Regions from separate parts of the Cytobacillus sp. QJM3NY_8 genome, predicted to be linked through region 1. Evidence: riboswitches for the same ligand, from Rfam matches in the RefSeq annotation. Region 1 holds a riboswitch; the other holds the start of a gene.

Region 1 (14,117 bases):
TCTTTGAATACTGGCGAATTAACTTTAGGTTCGCAGCTGGTAACAATGCTGCTCATGTTCATTGGAGGGGGATCAGGAGGTACCGCCGGCGGCATTAAAGTCACTACCTTTGTCTTGATTTTTCTTGCAGTCAGAGCGCTGATAAAGGAAGAAGATGAAGTGAGCCTTATGGGAAGGCGAATTCCAAAGGATCTTATTGTCAGAGCTTTTACAATAACCGTCTATTCAATAGGATTCATCTTCTTTATCTTATTTATTTTATCCATAACAGAAAATGCTCCATTGAACGTCCTTTTATTCGAGGTGATATCCGCTTTTGGCACGGTAGGCATGTCGATGGGGCTCACACCTGAATTAAGTGCAACAGGAAAAGGGGTAATTGCATTTATGATGTTTGCAGGAAGAGTAGGGCCAATCACAATCGCTTTTGCACTTGCCCGAAGAAAAGGAAAGGCCAAATATAAATTTGCAGAAGAGAAAATCATGATTGGATAAGTGAAGGAAAGTTATCTGGTGTATAGGACAGAATAATTTAGTTTCAATAAAATTTTCCACCATAAATAGGATAGGGGATTTTAAATGAAAACCAGATTTAATGACTATATAAGCATTAAGATCCATCAAATAGACCTGACCTTAACAAGCTATATTAAGACTAAATTAGCCCACTTAAATATTGCCCCGGAGCAGAACCTGATTCTAATGCTTCTCTGGGAAGAAGACGGATTAAGCCAAAATGAAATCGCCAGGCGGCTGGATAAAGATAAATCTAACATTGCCAGAATGCTGAGCAGTCTTGAAAAGAAAGGCTTTATCAAAAAAAGCATGAATAAAGAGGACAGCAGATCTCTGAATGTTTATCTAACCGAAAACGGCAAAAATCTCAGTGAACATGTATATCCCATCACAGAGGAGTTTCACTCAATCGTCACATCGGGTATTACGAAGGAAGAGCTGAGAATTGTTGACGATGTTTTAATGAAAATGAGAAGAAATATGGAGGGTAATTAGCGGTGCAGGATAGAGTGGGATGCTTCTATCCTGTTTTTTTGTGAAGGTCATGAAGCCCAAAATGAGAACAGCGCTGAGAAAACAGTCGCCATGAAGGCTCCATGAAGCCGAAAAGTCGTGAAGCGAGAAGAAAACAGTCGCCATGAAAGCTTCATGAAGCCGAAAAGTCGTGGAGCGAGAAGAAAACGATCGCCATGAGGCAGTCATGAAGCCGAAAAAGAGAGCAGCGGTAAGAAAACGGTCGCCATGAGGCAGTCATGAAGCCGAAAATGGGGGCAGCGCTAAGAAAACAGTCACCATGAAGGCTCCATGAAGCCGAAAAGTCGTGAAGCGATAAGAAAATCGTTGCCATGAGGCAGTCATGAAGCCGAAAAAGTGATCAGCGCTGAGAAAACAGTCGCCATGAAGGCTCCATGAAGCCGAAAAGTCGTGAAGCGAGAAGAAAACAGTCGCCATGAAAGCTTCATGAAGCCGAAAAGTCGTGGAGCGAGAAGAAAACGATCGCCATGAGGCAGTCATGAAGCCGAAAAAGAGAGAGCGGTAAGAAAACGGTCGCCATGAGGCAGTCATGAAGCCGAAAATGGGAGCAGCGCCGAGAAAACTGTTGCCATGAATCTATAAGAATTTAAAACGGCACTCTAAAGAGAATCAGTTTATATGATGCAAATTTGAACTATCTGAGTTACCAGGTAAATCGATTCAGTTCATTCATTAATAATAGTATAATAAAATACATATATTTCTATATCTGGCTAACGGATGTTTTCATTGAGTCATACAGGGGGAAGATGATGACGAAGATTATGCAGATATCAGATGAACTAAAGGATTGGATTGTGGGTGCGCTAAAAAGTGATGTGAGTCCGATTGCGCTTGCGAACGCTTTGATTAAGAAGGGTTTCGATAACCGGTTTGCATATGAGACTTTATTTAAAATTGTTGGAAATGAAGCAATTAAGACGACAGAAGGGCAGCAGATTCGATATACTTATGAAGTCCCCGAAATAGGCAGGAAGGGGAATATCCTTCATACGAGTGATAAGGACGTAAAAGTGCTTTCCAGAAATGAAAAGCCATTTGTGCTCCATTTGGATCAGGTGCTCAGCTCAGAAGAATGTGATGAGCTTATCAGTCTTTCAAGGAGCCGGCTGCAGCCATCCCTGGTGGTGGATAGGGGTTCTGGAGAAGAACGGGCGGGTTCAGGAAGGACAAGCAAGAGCATGGCTTTCCGGCTTAAAGAAAATGAACTGGTCGAAAGAATCGAAACGAGGATTGCTGAATTGACCGGTTATCCTGCAGAAAATGGTGAAGGCCTTCAGATCTTAAACTATGGATTGGGTGAAGAATATAAGCCTCACTTTGATTTCTTTCCCCCCCACATGGCGGATGCCAGCAAAGGCGGACAGAGGGTTGGAACGTTCCTCATCTATTTGAATGATGTGGAGGATGGCGGTGAAACGGTCTTTTCTAAAGCTGGACTTTCATTTGTTCCCAAAAAGGGAGCGGCCATTTACTTCCATTATGGCAATGCTCAGGGTCAGCTGGACCGATTGTCAGTCCATAGCAGTGTGCCTGTAAGAAAGGGAGAAAAATGGGCTGCTACCAAATGGATTAGGGAAAGCAATATATATTGCCATTAGAGTTTTTAAAGAATAATCAGAAGGAAGTTTGATCAGGTGAAACTCATCAACAAACTATTCTCAAAGCAAAAAACGGCTTCGATTGAATTTTGTCAGCGGAATCTGGATGAATTTTTAAAAGAAGAGAGTTTGGCTGCATTTAATCAATTTCTGAGCCAGAAGAATATTAACTATAAAGAATACGAATGCCAGAGCAGATGCAAAGAATGCAGGCAATCACCTTATGCCCTGGTGGACGGGAAGCTGATTGCAGCGGAGAATTCGGATGAATTATTGATAAAATTGAAAGAAGAAGTAAAGAAATAAAAGGAATCGGAGCAATCCGATTCCTTTTTTCATACTCTTTTTTTTGATGTACATTGAGAATGTGAATGTGCAAATTAATCTAGTATTGATCCTGAAATAGCATCTCCCTATTCATATAAAAGAGAAGGAGGATTATTGCTCCTTCCCTGCACCAAGATCTTCTGCCAATTCCATAATCGCTTTATTGATTCTCCAGACGAAATAAAGGTGATGAATCAAATCACGCTGGGATTGCTGCCTTGCTGGTGCCAATCGTTCAATTTGTTCCCTTTCATTTTCAAGACTATACACAAGCATGCCGTCTCCGCTATCTTTAATCAAATCCATTAATGTCTCAATATTTAATTCAAGCTTTTCTTCAATCCTTATGAAAACATCGACCAGCTCATCGGGATAGTCGAATCCTTTTCGGTAGGAGGAAGCCACAAGGTGTCTTGCATAATAGTTGATGGCTGAAAATAGTGTAATCCATCTGTTAACGTCAGCATGGCGCGGGGATCCGGGTTTTTTTATCAGAGATTGTGCTTCAACGTTTATGGTTTTAAGTTTTTGATCCAATAAGAAGCCTTTGCCTGAAAGCTCCTTAACGTTCACATCTTCCCGGAAGCTTCTCACATACTCAGTGACATACGGTTTCAGTTCTTGTAAGTAGTCATTTAAGGTATCCGCCACTTTTTCCTTCGTTTTCTTTGGGAAAATAAATAAGGAAACTCCGAATGCAATGCCGGCACCGGCAATTGTATCGATTACCCTTGCACTGATAAGGGAAAATGTAATTCCTCCAAGTAAAAGGTCATACATAAAAGCAACCAGCATCGTTATAAACATGCTCATTAACGTATAGGAGACCTCAAACAAATAAAAGGCGAAAAAAACCGCTGCAAAAATCAGCGTTATTTCCAGGACGGAATGGCCGCTGACCACTCTTGCAAGTGTAAATCCAATTACTGCTCCAATAATTGTTCCAACCGACCGCTGAAAACCTTTCGTATAAATGCGCCCGATCGATTCGGTACCGAGCAAAACAATAAAAGCTGTTAAAAGAACCCAATAAGGCTGGTCAGGCGAAAGAATCTGGCCGGCAATGATGGAAATGATTGCAGCAGTCAATGCCTGAAAAGCTTTTTTGGTGGAAGGTTTGATGCCCTTATCTTCTTCAGATGGTTCATCTTCACTTTCGCCTTCAGCTGCCTCTTCAGATAATTTAATCTCATTGTCTTTCATTTTATGAAGTGCCTGCTGTATGGTTATGCCGCCCTCGATGACATGGTTCGCAATGGACTCGATCCGCCTGATCAGAAACAGCCATCCTGCAGGTTTGTCTTCCCGGCTGAACAAATCAATAATAAGCAGGCGGAGGGCCTGTACAGCAAGCTCTGCTTCACGCAGATTTTGTTCTTCATATTGTTGGGCAAGAACTTCAGCATCGCGAAGAGAACGGGTTACCCAAACCAGGAGTTTTCTCAGCTCATCAATTTCAAGGGCATTTGCTTTTTTTAAGCTTCTAATTGAGTCTGTCAGTGTTTCAATCAGCATACCTGCATCAAAAATATATAACCTCAGCTGAGTAGAGGTCAGCCCAGGCCATAATTTTTGAACATCTTCATCATTTATATACTCCGAAACCATGACAGCATAATCCCTGAGCTTCAGCACGTTTCTTCCCAATTCCTCCCGCTGCTGAGGAGTCATTTCCTTGGCTTGCATCCCCTCAATTAAGAGATTGAACGTAAAATTACTTTGGAAATGAAAGGAGCGAATGCTTCTTTTCAGGTTTTTCGCGGTGTCCTGAAAAAGGATGAAATTGAACAGGAAAGCATACGCGATCCCAATCCAAATGCCGAAGTAGAAGGATGGAAGCTGACTGCCTGATAGTTTTAAAATAGACGCGAAATAAAGTGTCATGAATGCAATCATGCATAGAGAAAAATACCGCACTCCAAAGCGGGTCAAATAAAAGCTTAAGAAGATTAACAGAACCATTGCAATATCGATAAAGACCGTGCTTTCCGCCAATAGGGAACCGATCGATACCCCTGCCATGGCTGAAAGTCCAAGCAGGCCAGTTGTGAGCATTTTACCTTTTTTGGAGTCATCCATGACAATCATGATGCCAAGCATGCCTGCCATTCCGGACACTATCGCCGGAGTGAGAGCGGCATCAGCACCAGCCAATTGCATGATGAACAAAGTCGTAAAGACTGAAGCCATTAAACTTAAAGTGGCCCGTCCTGCTTTTTGAAATCGGATAAGCCCGGGATCGGATGCCAGCAAACGTCCGAGCCACCGGTGTTTTATAGGAAACTGCTTCATTGTTTCACCAATCTTTTCAGAGAGTTAAAGATTATTTTACCACTCGTACTTTTATTATCCAAATGAACCAGCTTGAGATTTGGTGCTTTACAGGTTTAAAAACAGAACAAATGTTCTATAATAAGAATGGAGGGATTTACTATGCCGCTAAAAGACAGAGGGAAAATAAAATGGCAGCCAGCCCACTTCATGCCGGAACACCGGGCGATGCTAAGAAAATTGGAAACTGAACAAATGGCACAAGACAAGCCGCTTATAGATGAATATGAATTGGAGGACTATGAAAACAAAATTCACTATGCAATGGAATATGCCTTCTTTCTAATAGTAAAAGTCTGGCGGGAGGGATTATTCCACGAATATACAGGGAGGGTAAACAGGCTGGACGGCATCGGCAGAAAAATTTATCTGGAATTGGAAGATGGGTTTCTTGAGAAGGTCATGTTTGATGAAATAGCTTCGGTTGAAGTGAAAGAATAGTGCAGCGAGACATAATTTAATTTTTGCAGAAAAGTTAAAGCTTTACCATACCCATTATTTGCAATTTTTAGATATAATAGAAAGAAAGCGGTGATCGGAGGTACATATGAGCACGGACTTAGAAAAAGCGATTATACTTCGCAATCTCGGGAAATACAAAGATTCCAGCCTTCTGCTTGTGAAATTGGCTGAAGAGTATCCCTTAAACCCAGTGATTCATTATCATTGTGCCTGGAGTTTTGACGTTCTAGGGGAGGAATCGAAAGCTGTTTCTCATTATGAAAAAGCGATCGAACTTGGGCTGCCTGAATCTGATCTGCCAGGTGCCATTTTGGGTCTTGGGAGCACATACCGGACTCTTGGGGAATATGAAAAATCAAAGATGGTGTTCGAGAAAGGAATCTCCCAGTTTCCGGCTAATCGTGCAATCCAGGTGTTTTATTCCATGACGCTCCATAATTTAGGCCAGCACAGCGAGGCAATGGAGATGCTCCTAAAGTGTGTGGCCGAAACTTCTGATGACCCGGAAGTTTTGCAATATAAAAAAGCAATCACTTTTTATGCAGACAAACTTGATGAAATATTTGATAAAGATTAGAAAAAGGATTTCCCAAAATACATGATATGACGGCGGAGAATAATTCAAACATCTCTGATTTATTAGAGGTAATTTTAATGAATATGGTTAATTGCTATAATAGATGATCTTAAAAGGTCAGACGGCGGCCGTATCCTTTATCCATTCGATGAAAGAGACTGCTATCTTCAAAATGCAGTCTCTTATATATCTGCAGGTGCCAAAAGCGGAAAATGACCGTAGTTTCCTCCAATTTGATAAGTGGAAGAGTATGAAAAGAAGGTTTCCAAGGTTATTTCTCAACATGGCCGGAATTTTCTGTGTGCTTATGATAACAGCAGTACCCTTTGAATTAAAGAATAATTAATACGCTGCCATGATGTGCTTATTACAGATAAAGAATATAAATTTTTGCAAAACTAAAGTGTTTGCTATATTAGGAGAAGCCGATGGAAAAAATCACTTTTAATAATATCCATAAACCGGGACACACAGTACTGGAAAATGAACTTTTTATTCACAACCATAACCCTGACATGCTCCTTCAGTATGACAGCAACTTTATTGCTTTTAAAAGAATGCCTTCTGTTCAAGAGTTTGAGGAGGCACATCAATATTTAAGAACTTTTCATCAAAAATATGGCCAAAAGCATGAAAGATTTTATTTTCCTGATGACGAGGAGCTTACCGGAGAACTTCTGGCCAGCTTTGAGAAGGATGATGATTTTACGGTTGGTTATTTAGAGCTATTTGCGATTCATCCAGCTGATTTTCCTGAAGTTCAGGAAAAGGAAGAAATTACAGTCGAAAATGTTACGGATGAAACATGGAATGATTATCTGGAATTTCAGCATGAGCAGGATTCGGTTTACGGGATTAATTATGCCGAGAAAAAGAAAGATCAGCATTTAAGGAATTTTAACGATGAAAGGATTAAGCAGTTCATTGCATATTATAAAGGGAAAGCTGCCGGATCAGTAGATGTAATTATCAAGGAATACACAGCTGAAATTGATGGATTGATGGTCCATGAGGATTTTCAGAAAAAGGGCATCGGCAGGCGCCTGCAGAAATCGGTAATGGATCAGTTTAAGGATAAAACCATCATCCTTGTTGCAGATGGTGAAGATACTCCAAAGGAAATGTACCGCAGGCAAAATTATCAGTATATTGGAAAGCAGTATAACCTTTTAAAAATATACGAATGAAGAGAAGCCTGGTTCTATAGAGAGCCAGGTCTTTTTGTTTAAATAGAACACTGTTTTATAAAGGGGAGTTCATCCTGGTTTGATTTCATGGTGTAAAATCGGGATTTTGTCGAAAAACCTCGGGAAAAAATGAATAATACAATATTCTTAACGTAACAGTGTTATGTTACAATCATACCATCGGAAAGGAGACCTGGAATTGAGCGATGAATTAATTTCAAAAAAAGAAGTCCTTGATTTAACTGGAATTTCTTATGGGCAGCTTTATCGGTGGAAAAGGAAAAGCCTGATACCGGAGGATTGGTTTGTCAGAAAATCAACTTTTACAGGGCAGGAGACATTTTTCCCAAAGGAGAAAATTCTGGAGCGGGTCGATAAAATACAAAAGATGAAGGATAGCCTTTCACTGGATGAGCTGGCAGATTTGTTTTCCTTGAATGCTTCAAATCTGAAGCTGACAAAGGAAAGCCTGATTGCTAAAGGGATAGCTTCTGAACCGGTTATGAATATCTTTCTCGAGACACAGGAAGAGCTTAACGAATTCAATTACCATGAGATTTTGAAGCTTTATATCCTTTCCATCCTGCTTGAATCCGGAGATATCCATATCGAGGAAGGGAAAATGCTTCTTCAGTTATTGAGTGATCATCAAAGTATCCTGCAACAGCCAAAAGCTGTTATCTGCTTTATTCGCAAACTTGGAATGTCCAGCTGCCTGATTTCGGTAAACGGGGAACAAGTCCTGCTTGAAAAAGGAACAAAAGTGGCCGCCACTTTATCGTTAGAACATTGTGCAGAGGAATTAAAATCCAAATTGGTATAGGGGGAATTTTGCTGTGAATATGAAAACACTAGGGAACTTAATAATTAATGGAGTGGGATCGTCTAATGGAGGTTCATTTGAAAAGGTTGGATTAAATGGCAAGGGAACGGTAAACAGTGATATTGAGTGCAAGAGATTCCATTGTAACGGTACGGCCACTATCCATGGAAACGTAAAAACTGAAAAGGGAAAGATCAGTGGTGCTGCAAAGATCCATGGAGCTGTTAAAGCTGAATCCTTTGTTATCAATGGCTCTGCCGACATTTCTGAAGCTGTCAGCTGTCAAAACCTTGAAGTCGCCGGAAGATCCACTATCGGAGGCTCTGTAAAATGCGAAGTAATCGCTGTGAATGGGAAAGTAACTATTTAAGGGGACTGTGAAGCGGAGGTCTTCCGTGCTGAAGGGACATTTTCAGTAGATGGTTTACTGAACGCAGAAACGATCGATATTAAGCTTTTTGGAGACAGTAAAGCGAAAGAAATCGGCGGTAGAAAAATTAAAGTGACACAGCATAGAGAAACCCTATTAAAATTAATCAAATCCATCTTTCCCTTGAAACTGGAGGCGGATTTAATAGAAGGCGATGACATCGAACTCGAAGGCACAGCAGCTCTTGTCGTAAGAGGGAAAAATGTAAAAATCGGCAAAAATTGCGAGATCGGACTTGTGGAATACTCTGGTGTTTATGAATGTGCAGCAGAAGCGGAAGTTAAAGAACTTCGCAAAATCTGATAAAAGGAGAGAGGTGCAGGGAAGCAGTTTTTTACATTTTCTTTCGGATAGTCAAATTTTATTTACAGATAAAATGTTATAAGCTGTTTTTATGACTGGATAACAGAAATTATTTGCGCACATTGCAGAAATGAAAATGTTATCCTAATAACTAACTTCGAAAAGCATAGTGTACAAAATAAGAAAAATATACTGTAGAAAAATAAAAAATAATTTTAATAATGTAAGCGCTTTAAAGGGTTGAAGTTTTCAGAAGACTTTGATAAGATTTAAAAAACCGAAAAGGCTATGTGTAACTGGCGAGACGCGGATCACCGCGAGGGAGCACATAGTGTCGAAGCCGTTCGCCTGGGCAGAGGTAAGGGATTCTACCCTTGCCTCTTTCTGTTTTAAAATCTGACAAAGTTAGTTGAAAAGGGGAGAATCCAGTGAGTACCATGACTTTAGACAGAGTGAAGACGATTAAAACGCTGAATGCGATTGCGCCAAGCGGTCTTGAGGTGTTTAACAAGGATCAATTTACAATCGATAATGAAAGCGGCAATCCGGATGCGATTGTCCTTCGGAGCTTTAATATGCATTCAATGGAATTGGGCGATCGATTAAAAGCAATTGCCCGTGCAGGCGCGGGTGTGAATAATATCCCGGTTGAGAAATGCACTGAACAGGGCATTGTTGTTTTTAATACACCTGGTGCCAATGCGAATGCAGTAAAAGAAATGGTGCTTACTTCCTTAATGGCTTCATCCCGCAATCTCTTTGCCGGCATCTCCTGGACCAAAACGCTGAAAGATGAAGGAGACCAAATTCCTAAGCTTGTAGAAGCAGGGAAAAAGCAATTTGTCGGAAAAGAAATTAAGGGGAAAACTCTCGGTGTGATCGGATTGGGGGCAATCGGGGCCCTTGTGGCCAATGATGCACTTGAACTTGATATGGATGTCGTGGGCTTTGACCCATTCATTTCGGTTGACACTGCCTGGAACTTGTCCCGTAATGTTCAGCGCGCCATGACCATTGAGCAGGTGTTTGCAGAATCTGACTATATCACTGTACATGTTCCATTAACCGATGATACAAGGGAAATGTTCAATGAAGATACATTCAGCATGATGAAGAATGGTGTTCATATTCTGAATTTCTCACGCGGGGAGCTAGTGAATGAATCAGATATGGCAGCCGCCCTTGAAAGCGGAAAAGTGGGCAAGTATATTACAGATTTCCCAAATGAAAATATCCTGAAAATGAAAAACGCAGTGGCAATTCCGCACCTTGGCGCTTCAACAAAAGAATCTGAGGAAAACTGCGCTGTCATGGCAGCACGACAGGTGAAGCACTTCCTTGAAACAGGCAATGTCAAAAACTCAGTTAACTTCCCAAATGCTGCTCTTCCTTACACAGGCAAGCGGCGTGTCACTGCTTTTCATAAAAACATTCCTAATATGGTCGGCCAAATCACACTTGCTATTTCAAGCTACCAGCTGAATATTGCGGACATGGTGAACCGCAGCCGCGGTGAATATGCGTATACCATGATCGATATCGATAATAAAGTTAATGGTGATGTCATCCCTGGACTGCTTGAACAGATTAATCAAATTGAAGGCATTATCAAGTCACGAATTATATAAAAATACAGCCTCAATTCCGCAGGGATTGGGGCTTTTTTTAACTGCACGAAGGAATGAAATCAAAAAAGGTATATGACAAGTATAAAATCAGCTATCCTTAGAATAAACTGATAAAAAATATTAATCACCCGTATCTTTTTGTTCTCTTATTCCGTTATAGAAGCAGAGATGTATTAAAGGAGTGAACAGGTTTATGAAGCAAGGGAAAGTTCAGGCTGAATCAAGGGATTCCATAAAGCAGAAGGAAAGCTGTATTGCAGATATCTATCCTTCACTGCAGCGTTATAGCCGGTTTCTTGCACAGAACCGCTGGGACGGGGACGATCTGGCCCATGAGGCAATCATCCGCGCTTATAGAAGCTATTCGCCTGAGAAAATTAATCAGGCTCTTTTAAAGAAGATTGTCTATAATTGCTGGATTGACACTCTTAGAAACAGAAAGCGGGAAAAGCTTCAAGAGGCGCCGGAACGGGAAATGAAGGAGTTCAGCCCTGATGGCACAGAAGCAATCACCCATCTCCTCAATAGGCTGACATTAAAGCAGGCTGTAGTTTTCACGCTGAAGGAAGGGTTTCAATATCAAACAAAAGAGATTGCTGATATACTTCGGACCACTGAGTTTGCAGTGAAGTCCTCGCTGAACCGTGCACGGAAGCAGCTTCAGCACCCAGTGGAAGATGAGGCTGAGGATTCTTTTGCAAATGAGGAAGAAGAAAAGTTATTTCAGCTGCTGCAGCAATCAGTGGCAGCGGAAGACCCGTCCATCCTGATAAAAACCATACCTTTTCTGCGATCCCTTGAAAGTCATGCCCAGAAGCCTGTACTGCCTGTTCCATCTTCTTCTAATACTCTCTGTATGGCGGCATAGATCCGCAATGAACAGGAGGGATACAGGTGACAGCAATACCATATGTCATTGAGCAGTCCAGCAAGGGAGAACGTTCTTATGATATTTATTCACGGCTGTTGAAAGACAGGATTATAATGATAGGAGAAGAGATTAATGATGTGGTTGCCAATAGTGTGATTGCCCAGCTGCTATTTCTTGCAGCTGAATCTCCTGAAAAGGATATCTCCCTTTATATTAATAGTCCAGGCGGTTCGACAACCGCAGGGTTTGCCATCTTTGACACGATTCAATATATAAAGCCTGATGTGAGAACGATTTGTACAGGAATGGCCGCATCATTTGGTGCGATGCTTCTTCTGGCAGGAAAAAAAGGAAAACGCTACAGCCTTCCGAACAGTGAAATCATGATTCATCAGCCTCTTGGCGGAGCAAGAGGCCAGGCGACCGAAATCGAGATATCTGCAAAACGGATCATAAAGCTTAGGGAGCATATTAATGGAATTATTGCTGAACGAACTGGCCAGCCTATAGAAAAAGTAGCACGGGACACGGACCGCGATTATTTCATGACTGCCGAAGAAGCAAAGGAATACGGGATTATCGATGAAATTATCTATAAAAGCTAGAAAAAAAGAAAAAGCAGCCGATGAAGGCTGCTTTTTTCAGTTTGATCATTTTTCCTCGGAGTAGTACTCATCAATTGCCCGAAGCCAGTTGACGCGTGCAATGTGTCCGGCTTTTTCTCTGTCTTTTTGTTCAAAAGCTTTTAATATATCTTCATGTTCTTCTATTGAACGTTCTTTCAAAATAATTGTTTTATTGTAGTAAAGCCGCATGACATGAGCCTGAAGCATGGAAGCTGTATTCGAGATATAAGGATTCTGAGCAAGATCTATAATAATATTATGAAACTTCTCGTCCTGCTTCAAAGCTGTGAAGGTATCTCCTGCAATTAGAGCTTTAGCGAATTTATGATTAATATCCCTGAGTATATTAATCGTTTCCTGGCTGATAACAGGAGCAGCCAATTCTGCAGCAAGTGCCTGCAATACGCCTAAAGGGGGCAGGATTTTACTAATATCCTCAGGATTAACTGAAGTGACCTGCGTTCCAACTCCGGGAAACATTTCGACGAACCCCTGAACATTCAGCAGCTGAAGAGCTTCCCTGATGGGAGTTCGGCTGACGCCTAATGCTTTTGCTAGATCGGCATCATTCAATTTTTCTTTCGGCTGGAGTGTGCCGTCAATGATCCACTCCTGGATTTGGGAGAAGGCGCGATCCTTTGCTGACACACGGGTAGGTGATGAATAATTGGAGGGTATCGGCATAGCTGTAACCACCTTTTCATTTCATGCAATTTATCTGTGAAATTATAGTTATTTCCAATAGATTATAAATTTAGTATATAGAAGTATCTTGAAAAATTCAATATATCGCATGATTCGACAAAAAGTTTTGTGCGATATATTGCATAAGTATTTTGGATATGTTATCTTGAGTTATGCAATATATTACTAGCGTACAAAAATAATAATGTTACAGCGCAATAATTTTTCGGAAAATTTAAATTTAACAAAATAAGTAAATCTTTTAAGACAGACAGATTAATAGGAGGAATTGAAATGACAAGCAAAATACCACTCTCATATATTGTAACAGTTGGTTTTATGCTCTTTGCCTTGTTTTTTGGGGCAGGAAACTTAATTTTCCCTGCGATGCTTGGCCAATCGGCAGGAACGAATGTATGGTCAGCGAACGCTGGCTTCATCATCACAGGTGTAGGTTTGCCTCTTCTTGGTATACTGGCATTGGGCTTCTCGGGAAAAAGTGATCTGCAATCACTGGCGAGCCGCGTCAATCCATTGTTCGGACTAGCCTTCACAGTGGCCCTGTACTTATCAATTGGTCCGCTTTTTGCCATTCCGAGAACAGCTACAGTGTCTTACGAAATTGGAATTAAGCCATATCTATCCGAAGGAAGCGGTTCAATCGGCTTAATCGTATGTTCAGTTATTTTCTTTGGAATTACCGCATTTTTCTCTTTAAATTCTTCAAAGATTGTTGATATCGTGGGGAAATATTTAACACCAATTCTTCTAATTGTAATCGCAGTTTTAATCGGTGCTGCATTTTTCAATCCAATGGGTGCATTCCAGGCTCCGACTGAAGCTTATATAAATGGTGCGTTCTTTAAAGGGTTCCAGGAAGGCTACCTGACAATGGATGCACTGGCAGCATTTGTATTCGGTATTATCGTTGTAAATGCTGTGAAGGAAAAAGGCGCAGTAACTAAAAAGGATATCATGTTATCCATTGCGAAAGCAGGTGTGATTGCTTCTGGTCTATTAGCAGTCATTTATACATCGCTTTCCTTTATTGGGGCTTCAAGTGTCAGCGGTCTAGGAACATTGGATAATGGCGGTGCGGTTCTATCTGGTGCATCTTCCCATTACTTTGGCTCATTTGGTGCGCTGCTATTAAGTGTCATTGTTTTTGGAGCATGTTTGACAACCAGCATCGGTTTAATTACAGCTTGTTCTTCATA
Region 2 (17,411 bases), 230 kb from region 1:
GATCCTTCTTTTCAGGGGAAAGGAATCGGCAGGGGCGCTCTTACAAATGTTGTTAATCTGCAGCACAGCAAGGGAGTTAGCTGGGTGCATCTAGAAGTAGCTGCAGAAAATGACCATGCACTTTCATTGTACAAATCATGCGGCTTTGAACCATACGGCACTCAAGATTATTACGAATATGATCTGAACACACTCAAGGTTTGAAACACGTTTTATTCCTTTGAATCAAAATAAACATGATTGAATGTCATCTCATCTGAAATTTCCAGGGTGCCGAACGAATAGTTCGGCTGCCTGCGCTTATCTGTCGGAGACCCGGGATTAAACAGTATTATTCCATTATGGAGTTCTTTATCGGTATATGTGAATGCCCAAATATAATAGCATCAACATTTTCCTTATCAAATGCTTCTATACTTCTTTTTTCAGTTGTTTTTCCCTTTCCATGTCCATGGACAACCCCAATTTTAAAACCTTCTATTTTAAGCAGTACTCTTTTCTTAAGAATGGAGCAAATTTCATCACTGTCGGTATTTCCATATACCCCCTCAACAGGTGCATATTGTTTTAATTCATAATACAGTTCGACGCTCTGCCAATCACCTGCATGAATAATTAATTCACAGCTGAGAAGTTCATTCAGAAGTATATCAGGGAGCTGTTTTGACTTCTTTGGCATGTGGGTATCAGACAGAATAAGGATTTTAATCACTATCATTCCTTCCTTCTTACTTTTATACCCTATTTTACCCCAAAAATAAAAGAGCCCCTTAATAGGGACCCTCTTATCAATTAATTATAACTTTGTTACATTTACAGCTTGAGGTCCACGCTGGCCCTGCTCTATGTCAAAGTTAACTTCCTGGCCTTCATCAAGGGTTTTGAAACCTTCTGTCTGGATTGCAGAGTAATGAACAAATACATCTTCTCCGCCTTCAACTTCGATAAAACCAAAACCTTTTTCTGAGTTAAACCATTTTACTTTGCCTGTTGCCATGTAAATTTCCTCCTAATATCTATAACTCACAGAGTGATTTTTTACCCTGCATTTACTAATATGGGTAAATTCCTCTAATTTTATAATAAAATGTTCAAAAAGTACCGAAAAAAATCAATATATCCATTTTCTCTTGGATTTTAAATCGTATTATCCCTTATTGCTGCTGCGGTTTTTAGTGCGTCTGTCCCGGCCGCCTTTAAAATCTCTTCTATCACGGCTGCCGCCTCTGGACCTGTCGTTGAATCTTCTTCCGCCGCGATCGCCTTTAGGTTTTCTGACACGGATAGGTTCCACCGCAGTTAATTTAACCGGTGTTACATCAGGACCTTTAGTCAGCAATTTGATGGCTGCAGCAAGCAAAGTAACAGAATCTGTATCTTCAAGAAGGCTTTCCGCCACTCTCTTGAAGTCTGCATGTTCTTCTTTTTCAATAACTTCCATAAGTTTATTAATAGTCGCCTGCTGATTGCCTGCAACAACATCCTTAAAGGAAGGAACAGGCTTTTTCGCCATTTTGCTTTTTGTAACACTTTCAATTATTTTTAGGTGGTCAATTTCTCTTGGAGAAACGAACGTAATTGCCAGCCCTTTATTTCCGGCACGCCCAGTACGTCCAATCCGGTGAACGTAGCTTTCAGGATCCTGCGGGATATCGAAGTTATAAACATGGGAAACACCTGAAATATCCAGACCTCGTGCAGCAACGTCAGTGGCTACCATTATGTCGATTGTCTGCTCTTTAAAACGGCGGATAACCTGATCTCTTTTCGCCTGGGGAATATCACCATGAATTCCTTCAGCCGAATAGCCTCTCTTGATAAGACCTTCCACCACTTCATCTACACGCTTTTTAGTCCTTCCAAACACAATAGCCAGTTCAGGTGACTGAATATCCAACAGATTGCAAAGCACATCAAATTTTTGTTTTTCATGCACTTCCATATAGTACTGCTCAATATTTTTAACAGTCATTTCTTTCGCTTTGACTTTAACCATTTCTGGTTCCTGCATGAATTTTTCAGCAAGAGACTGAATTCTTTTTGGCATTGTTGCTGAGAAAAGAAGGGTTTGGCGCTCACCTTTAATTTCACTTAAAATTCTTTCAATGTCCTCGATGAAGCCCATATTAAGCATTTCATCCGCTTCATCCAGAACTACCATCTTGATGTTGCTTAAACGGATTGTTTTTCTTTCAATGTGATCAATTAACCTTCCCGGTGTAGCAGCAATAATATGCGGGTGCTTTTTAAGCGCACGAATTTGGCGGGTGATATCCTGACCACCGTAAACAGGAAGTGTCCGGACTCCTTTTACCTGTCCTATACGGTTTAATTCTTCTGCCACCTGTACAGCAAGCTCCCGTGTTGGCGCAAGGACTAGACCTTGAATACCTTCGTTTAAATCAATCTGCTCTAACAGCGGCACACCAAAAGCAGTGGTTTTTCCAGTTCCAGTCTGCGCCTGGCCAATCATGTCCTTCCCCTTCATTCCGATTGGAATTGCCTGTGCCTGAATTGGTGTTGGTTCCTCGAAGCCCATATTGGAAAGGGCTTTTACTATTTCATTACTTAAGCCAAAATCTGAAAAAGTTGTCAAAATATAATTTCCTCCTTGAATTGCAAATCTTATTAGGTACTGAAAGATTGTTTTTTGTATAAAGACATGGACACTTTACTAGGCTTTCCAGTTTGTATCTCTTTTTTACATTTCCGTTTGCACTATTTTTAAACTTTTTGTAAGTGAAGTATTTTAATTGGGTGAAATGAAAAATACATATTCCTAAAAGCAGTTATTACAGAAGATCTGTTTTGAGGAATGCTGAAGGCTACAAAGTGGATAAGCAAACATAAAAAGGTGATGCATGATTAGACATGCATCACCTCATTTTAAGCAAAATTATGCTTTTGTTACGTTAGCAGCTTGAGGTCCACGGTTACCTTCAACGATTTCGAAAGTTACGTCTTGACCTTCTTCTAAAGTTTTGAAACCTTCAGTTTGGATAGCGGAGAAGTGTACGAATACATCTTGACCTTCTGAAGATTCGATGAATCCGAAACCTTTTTCTGCATTAAACCATTTAACTTTACCTGTGTTCATTTGTGTTGCCTCCCAATAAATTGTTTTTCACTATAATGTACCATATAAACTTAAACATAAAAAAGTCGCAGCTTGCAGAAATGAGGATGAACGATCGCCTACATTTCTTTGCAGCTACGACTACTTATCCAAAAAGTATATAACGAACTTTACAGCGTTAACCTAATAATAAACGACACCCAGTTATAAGTCAATCCTTTTAAAGATCAATTTTTATTTAGGGATAAATGAACTATTTATGCTTCCCTTGTATTTCAGCGATTTTTTCTGCAGCATGAACAGTATGTTTCAAAAGCATGGAAATCGTAACAGGTCCAACTCCTCCAGGTACGGGGGTAATGGCAAACGCCTTTTCAGCACAGCTTTCATACTCTGCATCCCCAATATTTCCTTCATTATATCCGGCATCAAGGACAATAGCTCCTTCTTTAATCCATTCACCCTTGATAAAGTTAGGTTTCCCTACAGCTGCTACTACAATATCAGCTTGCTTTACAATTTGGGGCAGATTTTTGGTATATGAATGGCACGTAGTGACTGTTGCGTTTCGATTGAGTAAAAGGGCAGAGACCGGCTTGCCAAGGATTGGGCTTCTGCCTACGACTACAGCATGCATACCTTCAGCACTCAATTTATAGAAATCCATAATTTCCAAAATAGCTGCAGGTGTACAGGATGGATATTCACCAAAACCGAATGCGGTCTGTCCATATCCAAGGCTTGTAACACCGTCTACGTCTTTTTCAATAGCAATAGCTTCGAAAGCTTTTCGTTCATCTATATGTCCTGGTACGGGATGCTGTAGAAGGATTCCATGTACAGAAGGATCATTGTTTAATTCTGCAATCTTCTCTAATAGTTCTTGTGTTGTTGTATCCTTTGACATATGAATACGTTTTGATAATATGCCAAGTTTTTCACAAGCATTCCCCTTCATCCGTACATACGTTTCAGAGGAAGGGTCATCTCCCACCAAAATTGTGGCTAAGCAAGGGACGGTATCCTTCCCCTTCAATTCTTCAATTCGATCCTTTAATTGGTCTTTCACATGTTTTGCCACAACAATTCCATCAAGAATAATCTTTTTTTCCATGCATATTCCTCCTATAGGAAAAGCACCTATTCGGCTGACGGGCTTTTCCATTTTGTTATGAAAAAAAGAGACAAGGGTATCCCTTATCTCTGCCCAGACGACCGGCTATACATAGACGCAGCTCCCCAGCGGTTCATTCCGCATTGTCGTCAGTCACTGCGATTTTGAAAAGCTATTCTAATGAATACATCATACCACAAAAACACAAATAATTAAACTGAAACTTATTCAAACGTTCGTGTTTTTTTGCGAGATATATAAAAAAGGACAGCAAATACTGTCCTTATAAATGATATATTTGAGTTAATTAGTTATTACCTAAAACAATGAAAGCCCTGCCTCTCTTCCATCCTTGCGGCTCCTAGACCGCGCCAGTGGGAATCAGGTTGGTCGGAATTCTTTCCGACTTAGATGCTCTCTGAGATTTTAATATTAAATGGTAAGAAACTTACTGAAGTAAAAATACGGAGAAGTGTCTGGTTTATAGAAGATGATTAAGAAGAAAATTCAGCATTAAGCTGTCCACACAAATTATTCTTAATTACAAACACATGCTTACTCTTTCAAAATCCTAAAGAGCATGAAACATAATAAAAAGCCGCAGTTTCACAAAAAAAGAAGGTTCGGCTGCCGAACAATCCAAGTGAATTAACGACTTCAACAATATACCTCAAATACTTCAATCACTATGTTATCTTATTTACGGTAAAGTGTCAAGAAAATAACTTGTCACCCGCTTATTAGCCTTCTCCTTTATACTCTGTTACATCAAAATAATCGGTTGTGTCTTTATAGCCATTAAATCCAATATCCAGATCATGAAAATATCGGTGCAATTTAATTAAAACTTCCTTATCCTTAGTGCCCGACTGCACAGTTTCTGCCAGCCGTGTTATTGTGCCCAGGTCAGTCTGCAAATCCTCATTCTCAGCTGATATTTTTTTAAGCGAATTTACGATTAATTCAGCCTGATCTCTTTGTTTTGGCCAGCTGACTTTACGATCTCTTCCCCATCCAAGTGTTTCATTATAAAAAGTATGATTGGAGGCAATGAAGTCCCCTAAATCATCGTACATTAATCCCTGTTCAGATGTCTCCGCATTTGCCGAGGTTTTTTGAACCTTGGATTCATCCTTATTTAAAAAGACAAGTACACTATATGCTATGGCAATAGCTATGACCATTCCCAGAATTGAAAGAAACCTGTTTAATTTCTTGTTTTTTAGCAATTTGAAAGCCTCCATTTGATTTTGATAATGTATGCTGAAACTAAATGGAATTATTGCCATTCTTCCTTGTCTGAAGAAACCTTCCCTGACTGCAAATGTTTTCCATGTTAATACATTCTATGCCAACTTTCCTTTCCCCTTCAACACCAAATAAAAAAGCTTTTAACACTGAGTGTCAAAAGCTATTTCTGATTTTTCTGGGCAAGGAAAACCTCGATAAAATCAATAACAAAACGTTCCAGATCAAACTCCATCGCTATATTATCAAGTGTTTCGGGCGGATCAACTTCGGGCACCGGCCTAAAGTCAGCTATGCTTTTACCCTTTGCCTTTCCAAACTGTTCTATTCTCACTCTTCGTTTTACATATTTGGCAAGATCAGGATTTGTGAGAACACTTAATACAAGAACATCATGAAGAGGTGCACCCTTAATTCCCGGGACAAGCTTTTGATAAGCCTCATAATAATAATCATAAGCAGGTTTGATTAGATCTTTAAAAGGCGATTGAGTATTATCTGCAATAAAATCAATCGTTTCAGGCCTGATAATCGCTTTATTTGTTACATTTAGGGGAAATATATAGATGTTTTTTGCTTTTTCAAGCACTGAATCCGCTGCAATGGGGTCAGCGTAAAAATTCGCCTCAGCCTCTGGTGTTACATTTCCCGGAACTAAAAACGCACCGCCCATTAAATAGAATGCATTTACATCTTTATATGCATCCTTTCCATACAGAATGAGCGGCAATGCCAAATCTGTCTGCCTTCCAACTCCAACGATCACAAGGTCATTTTTGTATTCATTTACAATTTCTATAATTTTGTTTATGTCATATACCTTTATTTTGCTGATGAAATTCTCCTGAGGCTGAATGGGCCCGAGGCCTTCCTCCCCGTGTATTTCAGGATAAAAGACAGCGGTCTCACCGGATAATGGCCCGCTCGCCCCTGCTATAATGGGAATGTCCTCTCTGCCTGCAAGTTTCAGTAAATATGCAGTATTATTGATGGATTCTTCTTTGGTTATGTTGCCATAAGCGCTGACTACACCTACTAGATTAATCTCGGGATGCTGAAGGGCATACATTAGGGCAAGTGAATCATCAACCCCCGAGTCAACAAACATGAGAACATTGTACATAAGCCACCTCCGCTACCTATCTAGTCTATAATATGCCAATGGAATGTCCCTTTTGTTAAAGAAAATACTCCTAAAAAATGAAAACTCCCCAATTGGGGAGCTTTAGTCCTGATCTGCCGGCTTTACCGCAAAACTGAGTTCCTGGTTCAGCTGGTTTTCAAAATTATTTCCTGCAGCTATATCCCACTTAAATGCATCAGCCATATATGAAATTACTTGCTTTTGATAGTTTCTTACCGTTTCAATATCAAAAAGCAGCGCTCCTGTTCGGCGGTTAAAAAAATCTACAGGGGTGGCAGCCATTTCATGTTCAATTGCATATTTCAGCTTTGCCCATAATACAATCGGCAAGCCATAATTCTCAGCTTCACTCCTTTTCGTCTCAATCATATTAAAAATGATACCGACGTTAGATCCATACATTTTAACAAGGTGCCTGGACTGTTCCGCTGATAAACCAATACTTGTTCCTTTTTCAGTCTGAAACCTGACGAATTCCTGAAATTTGGATGATCCTCCTACATTTCCTCCTGAAATAGGCAATGTTTTTGTAATACTTCCGCTAAATGTTCTATTTGATTCCTGTTTGAATTTTTCAGCAAGCAAATCAACAATGGTTTCGGCCATTTTCCGGTACCCGGTCAGTTTCCCACCTGCAATCGTCAGCAAACCAGTATCCGACTCCCAAATTTCATCTTTGCGTGATATTTCGGAAGGATCTTTTCCTTCTTCCCAAATAAGCGGACGAACACCAGCCCAGCTGGATTCAATGTCATCCTCCACTATCTTCACAGAAGGAAACATAAAGTTAATGGCATTAATGATGTATGTTCTGTCACCTGCAGTCATTTTGGGATTTACAGGATTAGAATTATAGAATGTATCTGTTGTTCCTACATAGGTCTTACCATCTCTCGGTATGGCAAATACCATCCGTTTGTCAGGTGTATCAAAGTATACAGCCTGTTTTAACGGAAACTTGGATTGGTCTATTACCAAATGAACACCTTTAGTCAAACGCAGGGTCTTTCCTTTCTTTGATCCGTCTTTCTCGCGGATGGAATCAACCCAGGGACCTGCTGCGTTGATGACTTTTTTTGCTCTAACTTCATGAACCCCGCCTGTCAGCTGATCTGCAGCTGCAGCTCCGCATACATTTCCTTGTTCATCATATAAAAGTTTTTCGACCTTCAAATAGTTAACAGGCATAGCGCCTTTTTCTGCTGCAGCTTTCATTACCTCTATTGTAAGTCGGGCATCATCTGTGCGGTATTCTACATAATAACCGCCGCCTTTAAGTCCATCTTTTTTTACAAGCGGCTCTTTTGATAATGTTTCCTGGGCATTGAGCATACTTCTGCGTTCAGACTTTCTGACGCCTGCAAGAAAGTCATAAACTCTAAGTCCGATAGAAGTTGAGAACTTTCCAAATGTGCCTCCTTTATGCATCGGAAGCAGCATCCACTCCGGTGTAGTCACATGTGGCCCATTTTCATATACGATTGCCCGCTCCTTGCCGACTTCCGCTACCATCTTAACTTCAAATTGTTTAAGATATCTTAATCCGCCGTGAACCAGTTTTGTTGAACGGCTGGAAGTTCCGGCTGCAAAATCCTGCATTTCGACGAGTGCTGTTTTCATTCCCCGTGCTGCTGCATCCAGAGCTATTCCCGCTCCCGTTATGCCGCCGCCAATAATCAGAACATCAAATTCTTCCTTTGTCAGTGTTTTTATCATTTCAGTACGATTTAAATTAGAAAATATCATTGTTGTCTCCTCCTTGTCGAAAAGGATAGTAGTTATAACTACCCTTTAAAAGCAGGGAATAAAAAAGAGACCACAAAATACATTATCGCTTACCCGATAATGATTTTGTGGTCTCTCCGCATCTCCTGCCGAACTATTAACTTAATCTTATTATAACATAAAAAGATATGATTTGTGTATAAAACTTTCTTCTGACTATTTAAATGCAATTGCTGCCTTGACTGCTTTTTTCCAGCCTTGATAAAGACCTGCACGGACTTTTTCTTCCATCGATGGATGAAATGATTGATCAATTGCCCACTGCTCAGCAATTTCCTCCTGGGATTTCCAGAACCCGACAGCCAATCCAGCAAGGTAAGCTGCACCAAGCGCAGTAGTTTCATTAATTGTCGGTCTTTCTACCGGCACCTCTAAAATATCTGACTGGAACTCCATCAAGAAGTTATTTTTCACGGCACCTCCGTCAACCCTAAGCGTCTTAAGCTTAATGCCTGAGTCCGCTTCCATGGCAGATAGAACATCTTTTGTCTGATACGCAAGTGACTCAAGTGTCGCACGGATAAAATGCTCTTTGGACGTTCCCCTTGTGACTCCGAATACTGCACCCCTTACATCACTGTCCCAATATGGTGTCCCTAGACCTACAAAAGCCGGAACCACATACACTCCATCTGTCGAGTCCACTTTTTTTGCATAGCTTTCGCTGTCCTTTGCATCCTTTAACATCCTCATTCCATCACGGAGCCATTGAATGGCAGAGCCCGCAACAAAAATGCTGCCCTCCAATGCATATTCAATTTTCCCCTCAAGTCCCCAGGCAATGGTAGTTAGAAGTCCATGTTCAGATTGTACCGCTTTTTCACCTGTATTCATTAGCATGAAACAGCCGGTTCCGTAAGTATTCTTAGCCATTCCTTTCTCGAAGCATGCCTGTCCAAATAGCGCTGCCTGCTGATCACCCGCTGCTCCGGCAATGGGTACTTCCTTGCCGAAAAAGTGATAGTCAATTGTCTTAGCATACACTTCGGAAGATGGCTTCACTTCAGGCAGCATCGCTTTCGGGACTCCGAGTATGTTCAGCAGCTCTTCATCCCATTTAAGTTCGTGGATATTAAACATTAGAGTACGGGACGCATTGGAGTAATCGGTCACATGCGCTTTTCCTCCCGATAGCTTCCAGATTAGCCATGTATCGATGGTTCCAAATAATAATTTGCCCTGTTGGGCTTTTTCCCTTGCCCCTTCCACATGATCCAGTATCCACTTAACTTTTGTTCCTGAGAAATAGGCATCTATTAAAAGACCGGTTTTTTCTCTGAATAGATCGTTATAGCCTTTTTCCTTCAATTCATCGCAAATTTCGCTTGTCTGCCTTGACTGCCAGACAATCGCATTATAAATCGGGACTCCCGTTTCTTTATCCCAAACAACAGTTGTTTCCCTCTGATTTGTTATGCCAATGCCGGCAATTTGCTCTGGTTTAATCCCGGATTCCGAAAAAACACCTGCAATCACCGATAAAATTGAACCCCATATTTCATTTGCATTATGTTCAACCCAGCCAGGCTTTGGAAAATGCTGTGTGAACTCTTTTTGCGCCGTGTGCACAATTTCCCCTTTTTTATTAAATAGGATAGCACGCGAACTAGTAGTCCCCTGGTCTAATGATAAAATATATTTGTCCACAAATGACTCCTCCCAATCTTGTTCATTATTTTATTTATGCAGCCACTTTAGAAGAATCAACTTCCCCTGGCTGTTTTTTGCCAAAAATATATGAAAGAATTAATACTATTATATTAACACCGAGCACTGCCCATAACATGCCTGAAGCTTTGTCATCGAACATCACTTGATAGAATGCGGAACCCATTAATCCCCCCAGGATTGGACCAGCTACCGGTATCCATGCATACCCCCAGTTCGATTTCCCTTTTCCTGCAATCGGAAGAAGAAAATGAGCAATTCGCGGTCCCAGGTCTCGAGCCGGATTAATCGCATAGCCAGTTGTCCCTCCGAGCGACATTCCGATTACAACAATCAGAAGGCCTGCAGCTATCGGATTTAAGCCTTCTGTAAATTGATTTGCCCCAATAAACATCAATCCCAGTACAAGAATAAACGTCCCAATCATTTCACTTAATAAATTTGAAAATGTATGGGGAATCGCAGGACTGGTTGAGAAAACAGCAAGTTTAGCACCCTGGTCTTCTGTTTCTTTCCAATGCGGGAGATAGTGAAGGAATACAATAACCCCTCCCAAAAAACCTCCCAGGACTTGAGCCAGAATATAGCCAGGCACGTCTGCCCAAGGGAAATCCCCGCTAAGCGCAAACCCGATTGTTACAGCAGGATTCAAGTGTGCCCCGCTAATCGATCCTACAGCAAAAATCCCCATCGTTACAGCTAGTCCCCAGGCAATGGTGATAACAATCCACCCTCCATTGAAAGAGAAAGTTTTTTTTAAATTCGCTCCGGCAACAACGCCTCCTCCAAAAACAATCAAGATCATCGTTCCAATTATTTCTCCCATAAAAGCAGACATCTGAAAATCCCCTTTCCGTTTTGGGTGATCGGAAACAAAAAAGGAGATTCACGACAGATTAAGCCATTAATGGCTAAACTGTGTGAATCTCCTAATCTCCGACACATAAATTAACTTGTTAAACCGAGTATACAAGTCTATGAAAACGTTGTCAAACTTTCCTTGAACATTTTTATGAAAACCTTTCCCATAATTCTATTTTCGAAGTTGTAATGGCAGCTGCTCCTGCACCAAGCGCATTCTTCACTTCTTCTTCTGATCGGATGAGTCCTCCAGCAAATATGGGGGTGTTCAAACGTTCATTTACTTCTTTTATCATCCATGGCATGGCTCCCGGCAAAACTTCTATGTAGTCCGGCCTGGTTTTCTCGATTAATTTATAACTTTTTTCAAGCGCGTGAGAATCGATGAGGAAAATCCTCTGGACAGCGATCACTCCTTTTTGCTTTGCTTTCAGGATGACGCTGGATTTAGTAGAAATTAACCCGTAAGGCTTAAATTCCTGGCATATATATTCAGCGGCATAATCATCGCTTTTCAAGCCATGAATCAGATCAACATGATAAATCATTTTTTTGTTATGTGCTTTTGCCATCTGCGAAACATTCTTCAGCTGCGAAATGTGCATATCGAGAAATACACCAATGTCATAGGGGCTTTTCAGGAACTTTTCAAATTCTTTCATGTTTGAAGATGCCGGCAAAATTTTTTGATTCATTGTTCCCACTCCTGTATCTGTTATTTCCCTATGTTATAAAGAAACTGCGCATTTCTCAATACCCATTATACATTTTTGCGGTACTCATAATAGCGGAATCCAATTATCATTATTGTCAGCCAGGCACCTCCGGCTGCGAATCCAGCTATTACATCACTGGGAAAATGAACGCCTAAATAGATGCGGCTTAACCCAATCATGATGATAAAACAGCCTAGCATCACTGTCCATGCAGTCTTCCATCGTTTTCTTTTTGCCAAATGGATGATCATATAGGCCAGCGAGCCATAAAAAATAAAAGATCCCATTGAATGGCCACTCGGAAAACTGAATCCCTGCTCCTCAATCAGAGGTCTGATATCCGGTCGTTCTCTTTTGAAAATCCATTTCAGCAGCAAGTTGAAAAGTGATCCAAGACCGGATGAAAGAACCATGAACCATGCAAGTGAACTCTTTTTAAATATAAACAAAAGCACGACCGCCATAATTACAGAAAAAGCCAGCCATTTTACCGACCCCAAAAAAGTAATCACGCTCATATACTCCGTGAGCCGGGGAGAAATAAAGGCCTGTACATATTGAATCACAGCTTCATCGAATCGAATTAGCTCATTTTCCTTCAATTCGTCCACTAATTCAATAAAAAGCAGCACAAATCCGCCAATAATTGCAGCTGCCAACGTTAAGTAGATGATATTTTTTGATGTTAAATTTTTCCTGTTCATTTAAACAAATCCTTTTTATTTATAGGATTACCACTAACTTTGATAAACGGAACATTTTTTGAAGACTTTTCTTCAAAAAAATAGCTCCAGTAAAAAACCGATTTTGCAAAAGCAAAGTCGGTTTTATTTCTATTAAGCCTGCTTTTTTGCTTTTGTTTTTGCAGGAGCACGTTTCTTTTTAGCTGCCGGTTTTTTCTTTGTTTCTGCATCAGCAGGCTTGGTTTTATCAATTGATGCCTGCAGGGCAGCCATAAGGTCGGTTACATTGGCTGCAGGTTCTTTTTCGACCGGTGTGACTATATCTTTGCCAGTACGTTTTGCTTCGATAAGCTCCAAAAGAGCTGTCCGGTAGTCATCATTATATTTCTCGGGTTTAAATTCAGTGGTTAATTGATCAATCAGCATAATGGCAGTATCGATTTCCTTATCTGTCACTTTGTCTTCTGCAGGTACATTTGGCACATCCGCAGCCTTACGCACTTCATCAGGGTAATGAATGGTCTCCATTACAAGAGTGTTTTCATATACCCGGACCACAGCCAGCTGTTCTTTGGATCGAATAATGATTTTTGCCAAACCTACCTTTTCTGACGTCTCCAGCGCTTTTCTTAAAAGGGAATAGGCTTTTCCTCCTCCGTCCCCTGGAGACATATAATATGTGCGATTATAATAAATCGGATCAATCTCCTGTATTTTTACAAAGTCCACAATCTCGACAGCTTTATCCTCATTTTCCTGTTTAAGCTTTTCTAAATCCTCATCCTCTAAAACGACAAACTTTCCTTTTGTGTATTCATAAGCTTTTACAATATCTTCGTTTTTAATTTCTACTTCACAAACAGGACATGTTTTCTCATATTTAATTGGCGAATGACATTCTTTATGAAGATTTCTCAGCTTTATATCCTTATCTTCTGTAGCCGAGTGCAGCTTGATTGGTATATTCACCAGCCCAAAACTGATGCTTCCTTTCCACATTGTGTGCATAGTCAAACTCCCATTCTTATTAGATGTAGTACTCATAACTTGTGTATTAATAAAAAGGGAGATACGCTAAAACATTTGGAAACTGAGTAGTTTTAGCGGCAATGGCCAAAACTATAGTAACGATTGTAAAGGAGGCCAATTTGAATGAGACCAATGCTTCCAACCTTAACTTTTGATGTTCCGGAAGAGAAGGAATGGCTCTTTGAAGCGAAGTATGATGGTTTTAGAGCAATCCTGCACTTGGACAAGGAACCCAGACTGACAAGCAGGAATGATAAGCCTTTATTACATATTTTCCCGGAAATTAAGGATTTTTTGGAGCAAAACAAAGATAAATTCGAACCATACCTTCCACTTACACTAGATGGAGAATTAGTCTTTCTGGAGAATGCCTATAAAGCCCATTTTGGGTCCATCCAGGTCAGGGGCAGGATGAGGTCTGAAAAGAAAATTCAAGAGAAGGCAAAAACTGCGCCCTGCCGTCTTCTTATTTTTGACATTTTGATGGTAAAAGGCAAAAAAATGACCGATAAAGAGTACTTTACCAGAAAAGCAGAACTGGAAGCTTTGTTTAAGGATTGTAATATGCCCTTAAAACCTGATGAGAAGGATCCGAGATTGATACAATTAATCCCTCCATACCGCAGCTTTAATGAACTTTGGGAACAAATTGTCCTGCATGATGGTGAAGGAATCGTGGCAAAGCAGTTGAAGAATAAATGGGAAGAAGGAAAGAGATCATCTTTATGGCTAAAATTCAAGAATTGGAAATACGTTAACTGCTTTATCACCGCATATGAAAAATCAAATGGCTATTTTTATGCTGGTGTATTCCAGGGGGATGCTGTCATAGCAATCGGACAGTTTCTTTTTGGGTTGAAGCCCGATGAAAAACAAGCCTTATTCCAAATCATCAAAGATAATAAAACAGATGAAAACAGCCAATTCATTTATGTAGAACCAGCAATATGTGTGGAAGTTAAATATCTGGAGATTTATGAGGATCAAATGCGCGAACCGCATTTTCACCAGTTTCGTTTCGATTTGAAGCCTGATGCCTGCACTTATGAGAAATTTATACAACAGCAGAAAAACCTGCCTCCCGAAATAGAAATCACCCATCCAGATAAGCCATTATGGGAAACACCAGCTATTCAAAAGATTGATTACATTCACTTTTTAAGAGAGATTGCTCCATATATGCTGCCATTTTTAAAGAAAAGGCTTTTAACTGTAATCCGCTACCCGCATGGGATCTTTGCTGAGCCTTTCTACCAGAAAAATTGCCCGGATTACGCACCGGATTTTGTAGAAACTGAAATGTCTGAAGGCATCAATTATATTGTCTGCAATAATCTTCAAACACTGCTCTGGCTTGGCAACCAGCTTGCATTTGAATATCATATCCCATTTAAGACCATTTACAGCAATGGTCCCAGCGAAATAGTGTTTGATTTAGATCCTCCTTCGAGGGACGCTTTTCATCTTGCCATTAAAGCTGCAATATTGATTAAAGAGGTGCTTGATCAGCTGAAATTAATCAGCTTTGTCAAAACATCCGGGAATAAAGGTCTGCAAATCTATATCCCGCTGCAGGAAAATACCTATAGCTTTGATGATACTCGGCTGTTCACCGAATTTATTGCCCAGTATCTAATTTCCAAAGATCCCGATTCTTTTACAATAGAAAGATTAAAGAAAAATCGCGGAGGCCGGCTTTATGTGGATTATATCCAGCATGCAGAAGGCAAGACGATCATTGCCCCTTATTCAGCAAGAGGAAATAAAGCAGCAACTGTTGCTGCTCCTCTGTTTTGGGAGGAAGTCAATGAGAAACTCACAATGGAGCGGTTTCAGATAACCAATCTTATAAAAAGGGTAAACAGCGATGGCGATCCATTCAGTTCTTATTTTCAGACAAAGGAAAATCAGCCCTTTTCTCCAGTGCTCGATTTTTTAAAACAGGAAAACAAAAAAGGATAAGGCCAATGCCTTATCCTACATCCATTCTTTAAGTACCGCTTGGGCATATTCCTGAAGTTTAGCATATTGCTTAATTTCTCCAGTATGTTCTTCTTTCTGGGATAGGGTGAACTCTTGCGGTTTTTCCATATTGATTTCCGCTTCACAGCGGTAAACATAGCTGGCATTCCCAATTAAATCAATGGACTGCCTGCCATTCTTCTCATGAACTACACAGCGCACTTTTCCGCCATTATTGTATACTTCAACAGGCTCTTCGATTTTATTCAGCCCATTCATGCAAGTGACAAGTGTTGAAGCGGACATGGCTGTACCGCAGGCATTGGTGAATCCTACTCCCCGCTCAAATGTCCTTACATAAATATGCCCTTTTTTTAGCGGCTTTACAAAGCTGACATTTACTCCATCAGGAAAGAAATCATTCGGCCCGTTCAAATATTCACTGATCTTTTTTTGCAGGTCAGATGTAATTTGCTCTTTCTCCACAATGGAAACAAAATGGGGATTAGGGACTGCTAAGGCCGTAAAAGCTAATTCCTCTGAGATCCCGCTGACTTTTTCATTAATTATAGTATCTTTATCGAGAACTAAAGGAAGATCCTTCAAATCGAATGAAACAGGTGATATTTCAACAAGATAAGTTGGAATGTCCTCAAAGATGTCCTCTTGCTTTTTTACCTGCAAATCCGCTTTCATGGTTTCAATGATGGCTTCTTTTAGACCAAGAAGTTCACATACATAACGGGCAACGCATCTTAATCCATTTCCGCACATTGATGCTTCTGATCCATCCGGATTAAAAACACGCATCCTTGCATCTGCTTTTTCGCTTTTTAATACGAAAAGAATTCCATCTGCACCAAGTTCAGTGCTGCGGTCACATATTGCTTTGGCAAGCTCAGCACGATTCTCTTCTGTAAAATTATACGTATGGGAAATTTCATCTATTATAAAGAAATCATTTCCTGATCCATGACATTTCAGCAATTCAATGTTCATAGTAATACCTCCAAACCATTTGTAGCCTAACTTATAAATAAGAGTGCCATAAAAGCATTTATTATTCAATAATTGTTTTCCCTATTATATTATTAACTAATTAGAAAATTGATAAATTCCGTCATTTAGGGAAGTGGCCGATATTAATACTGATCTTTATACATTTAAATTTTTCATCCAGCGGATCGAAGAGTTTGGCAGCGTTATTAATGAAAAAAATGCCTTTGTAGAAACAACGGCATTTTTTAATAATACAATTGTATATGAAGGGATTATCCGGGTCCGTTTTAATGACTATGGGATTTTTCCCTTCCCCGAGGACCTTTCCCAGGCAGACATTCCGGTATCTGCTAAAAGGAATATGGCCGCAGAAATGAAAAGATATATTAAGCCGCAGAAAAAATATCTATAATAGCACAGCGGCTAACATATTAGCCCGGTTTGCCGGTATATTTTTTAGGAGAAAATCGGCTGCCTTTCTACAAACACTTCCATTGACATACCTCCGAAAACCCCATATTACTATAGACCTATATTAACTCGTGTATCGAAACTTGTTGAACAAAAAGAATTTTTATATTTTTATACAAAATTCACCAGTTTTCTTTGTTAAGAAAAAAGAAAAAGGATGCCCCAAATAGGGCATCCCAATATATCTATATTAACTAATGACATGAAAAACAAAGTTGAATAAAAATAAAGCAGCTATGACATACAATGCAAATGAAACTTCCTTTGCTTTGCCAATCGAAATCTTTAAGATTGGATAAAGAATAAATCCAATGGCAATGCCGTCCGCAATACTATACGTGAACGGGATCATGGCAATGATAAAGATAGCTGGAAAGCTTTCGCTCATATCCTTTAAGTCAAGATTACGGATGTTTTGAAGCATCAGTCCGCCAATAATGATAAGAATAGGCGCAATTGCACTGTTGGGAATCAATTTAATAACAGGGATAAAGAATGCGGATAGCATAAACAGGAATCCAGTTGTGACTGCTGTCAATCCTGTACGTCCGCCGGCAGCCATACTCGCTGCACTTTCAACCGTTGCTACAGTCGGGCTTGTCCCAAAAATTCCTGACAATAATGCAGAAACCGAAGTTGCCTGAAAAGCACGCTT

The links. A riboswitch is a leader RNA that binds a small molecule or an ion and turns the genes downstream of it on or off. The one in region 1 is predicted to bind ZMP and ZTP.
Region 2: another riboswitch for ZMP and ZTP. It lies ahead of AC0VZ9_RS18615 (bifunctional 5,10-methylenetetrahydrofolate dehydrogenase/5,10-methenyltetrahydrofolate cyclohydrolase); the one in region 1 lies ahead of AC0VZ9_RS17405 (phosphoglycerate dehydrogenase).

What each region holds. Positions count from the first base shown of each region.
Region 1 is NZ_CM149681.1:3,387,048-3,401,164, reverse strand. It holds gene AC0VZ9_RS17460 (TrkH family potassium uptake protein) at 1-495, shown strand, start outside; gene AC0VZ9_RS17455 (MarR family winged helix-turn-helix transcriptional regulator) at 580-1,011, shown strand; gene AC0VZ9_RS17450 (2OG-Fe(II) oxygenase) at 1,800-2,651, shown strand; gene AC0VZ9_RS17445 (DUF1450 domain-containing protein) at 2,688-2,957, shown strand; gene AC0VZ9_RS17440 (FUSC family protein) at 3,090-5,270, opposite strand; gene AC0VZ9_RS17435 (YolD-like family protein) at 5,412-5,750, shown strand; gene AC0VZ9_RS17430 (tetratricopeptide repeat protein) at 5,857-6,348, shown strand; gene AC0VZ9_RS17425 (GNAT family N-acetyltransferase) at 6,777-7,535, shown strand; gene AC0VZ9_RS17420 (YhbD family protein) at 7,735-8,358, shown strand; gene AC0VZ9_RS17415 (hypothetical protein) at 8,372-8,728, shown strand; gene AC0VZ9_RS17410 (hypothetical protein) at 8,861-9,091, shown strand; ZMP/ZTP riboswitch at 9,374-9,452, shown strand; gene AC0VZ9_RS17405 (phosphoglycerate dehydrogenase) at 9,520-10,719, shown strand; gene AC0VZ9_RS17400 (sigma-70 family RNA polymerase sigma factor) at 10,913-11,587, shown strand; gene clpP (ATP-dependent Clp endopeptidase proteolytic subunit ClpP) at 11,614-12,195, shown strand; gene AC0VZ9_RS17390 (GntR family transcriptional regulator) at 12,241-12,900, opposite strand; gene brnQ (branched-chain amino acid transport system II carrier protein) at 13,195-14,117, shown strand, end outside.
Region 2 is NZ_CM149681.1:3,615,733-3,633,143, forward strand. It holds gene AC0VZ9_RS18590 (GNAT family N-acetyltransferase) at 1-204, shown strand, start outside; partial or broken gene AC0VZ9_RS18595 (metallophosphoesterase family protein) at 213-718, opposite strand; gene AC0VZ9_RS18600 (cold-shock protein) at 797-997, opposite strand; gene cshA (degradosome RNA helicase CshA) at 1,148-2,596, opposite strand; gene AC0VZ9_RS18610 (cold-shock protein) at 2,897-3,097, opposite strand; gene AC0VZ9_RS18615 (bifunctional 5,10-methylenetetrahydrofolate dehydrogenase/5,10-methenyltetrahydrofolate cyclohydrolase) at 3,330-4,190, opposite strand; ZMP/ZTP riboswitch at 4,275-4,357, opposite strand; gene AC0VZ9_RS18620 (hypothetical protein) at 4,931-5,419, opposite strand; gene AC0VZ9_RS18625 (nucleoside hydrolase) at 5,602-6,561, opposite strand; gene AC0VZ9_RS18630 (glycerol-3-phosphate dehydrogenase/oxidase) at 6,664-8,328, opposite strand; gene glpK (glycerol kinase GlpK) at 8,524-10,014, opposite strand; gene AC0VZ9_RS18640 (MIP/aquaporin family protein) at 10,049-10,873, opposite strand; gene AC0VZ9_RS18645 (glycerol-3-phosphate responsive antiterminator) at 11,046-11,591, opposite strand; gene AC0VZ9_RS18650 (phosphatase PAP2 family protein) at 11,657-12,316, opposite strand; gene ku (non-homologous end joining protein Ku) at 12,449-13,303, opposite strand; gene AC0VZ9_RS18660 (DNA ligase D) at 13,448-15,286, shown strand; gene dapF (diaminopimelate epimerase) at 15,302-16,285, opposite strand; gene AC0VZ9_RS18670 (hypothetical protein) at 16,419-16,697, shown strand; gene AC0VZ9_RS18675 (NCS2 family permease) at 16,947-17,411, opposite strand, start outside.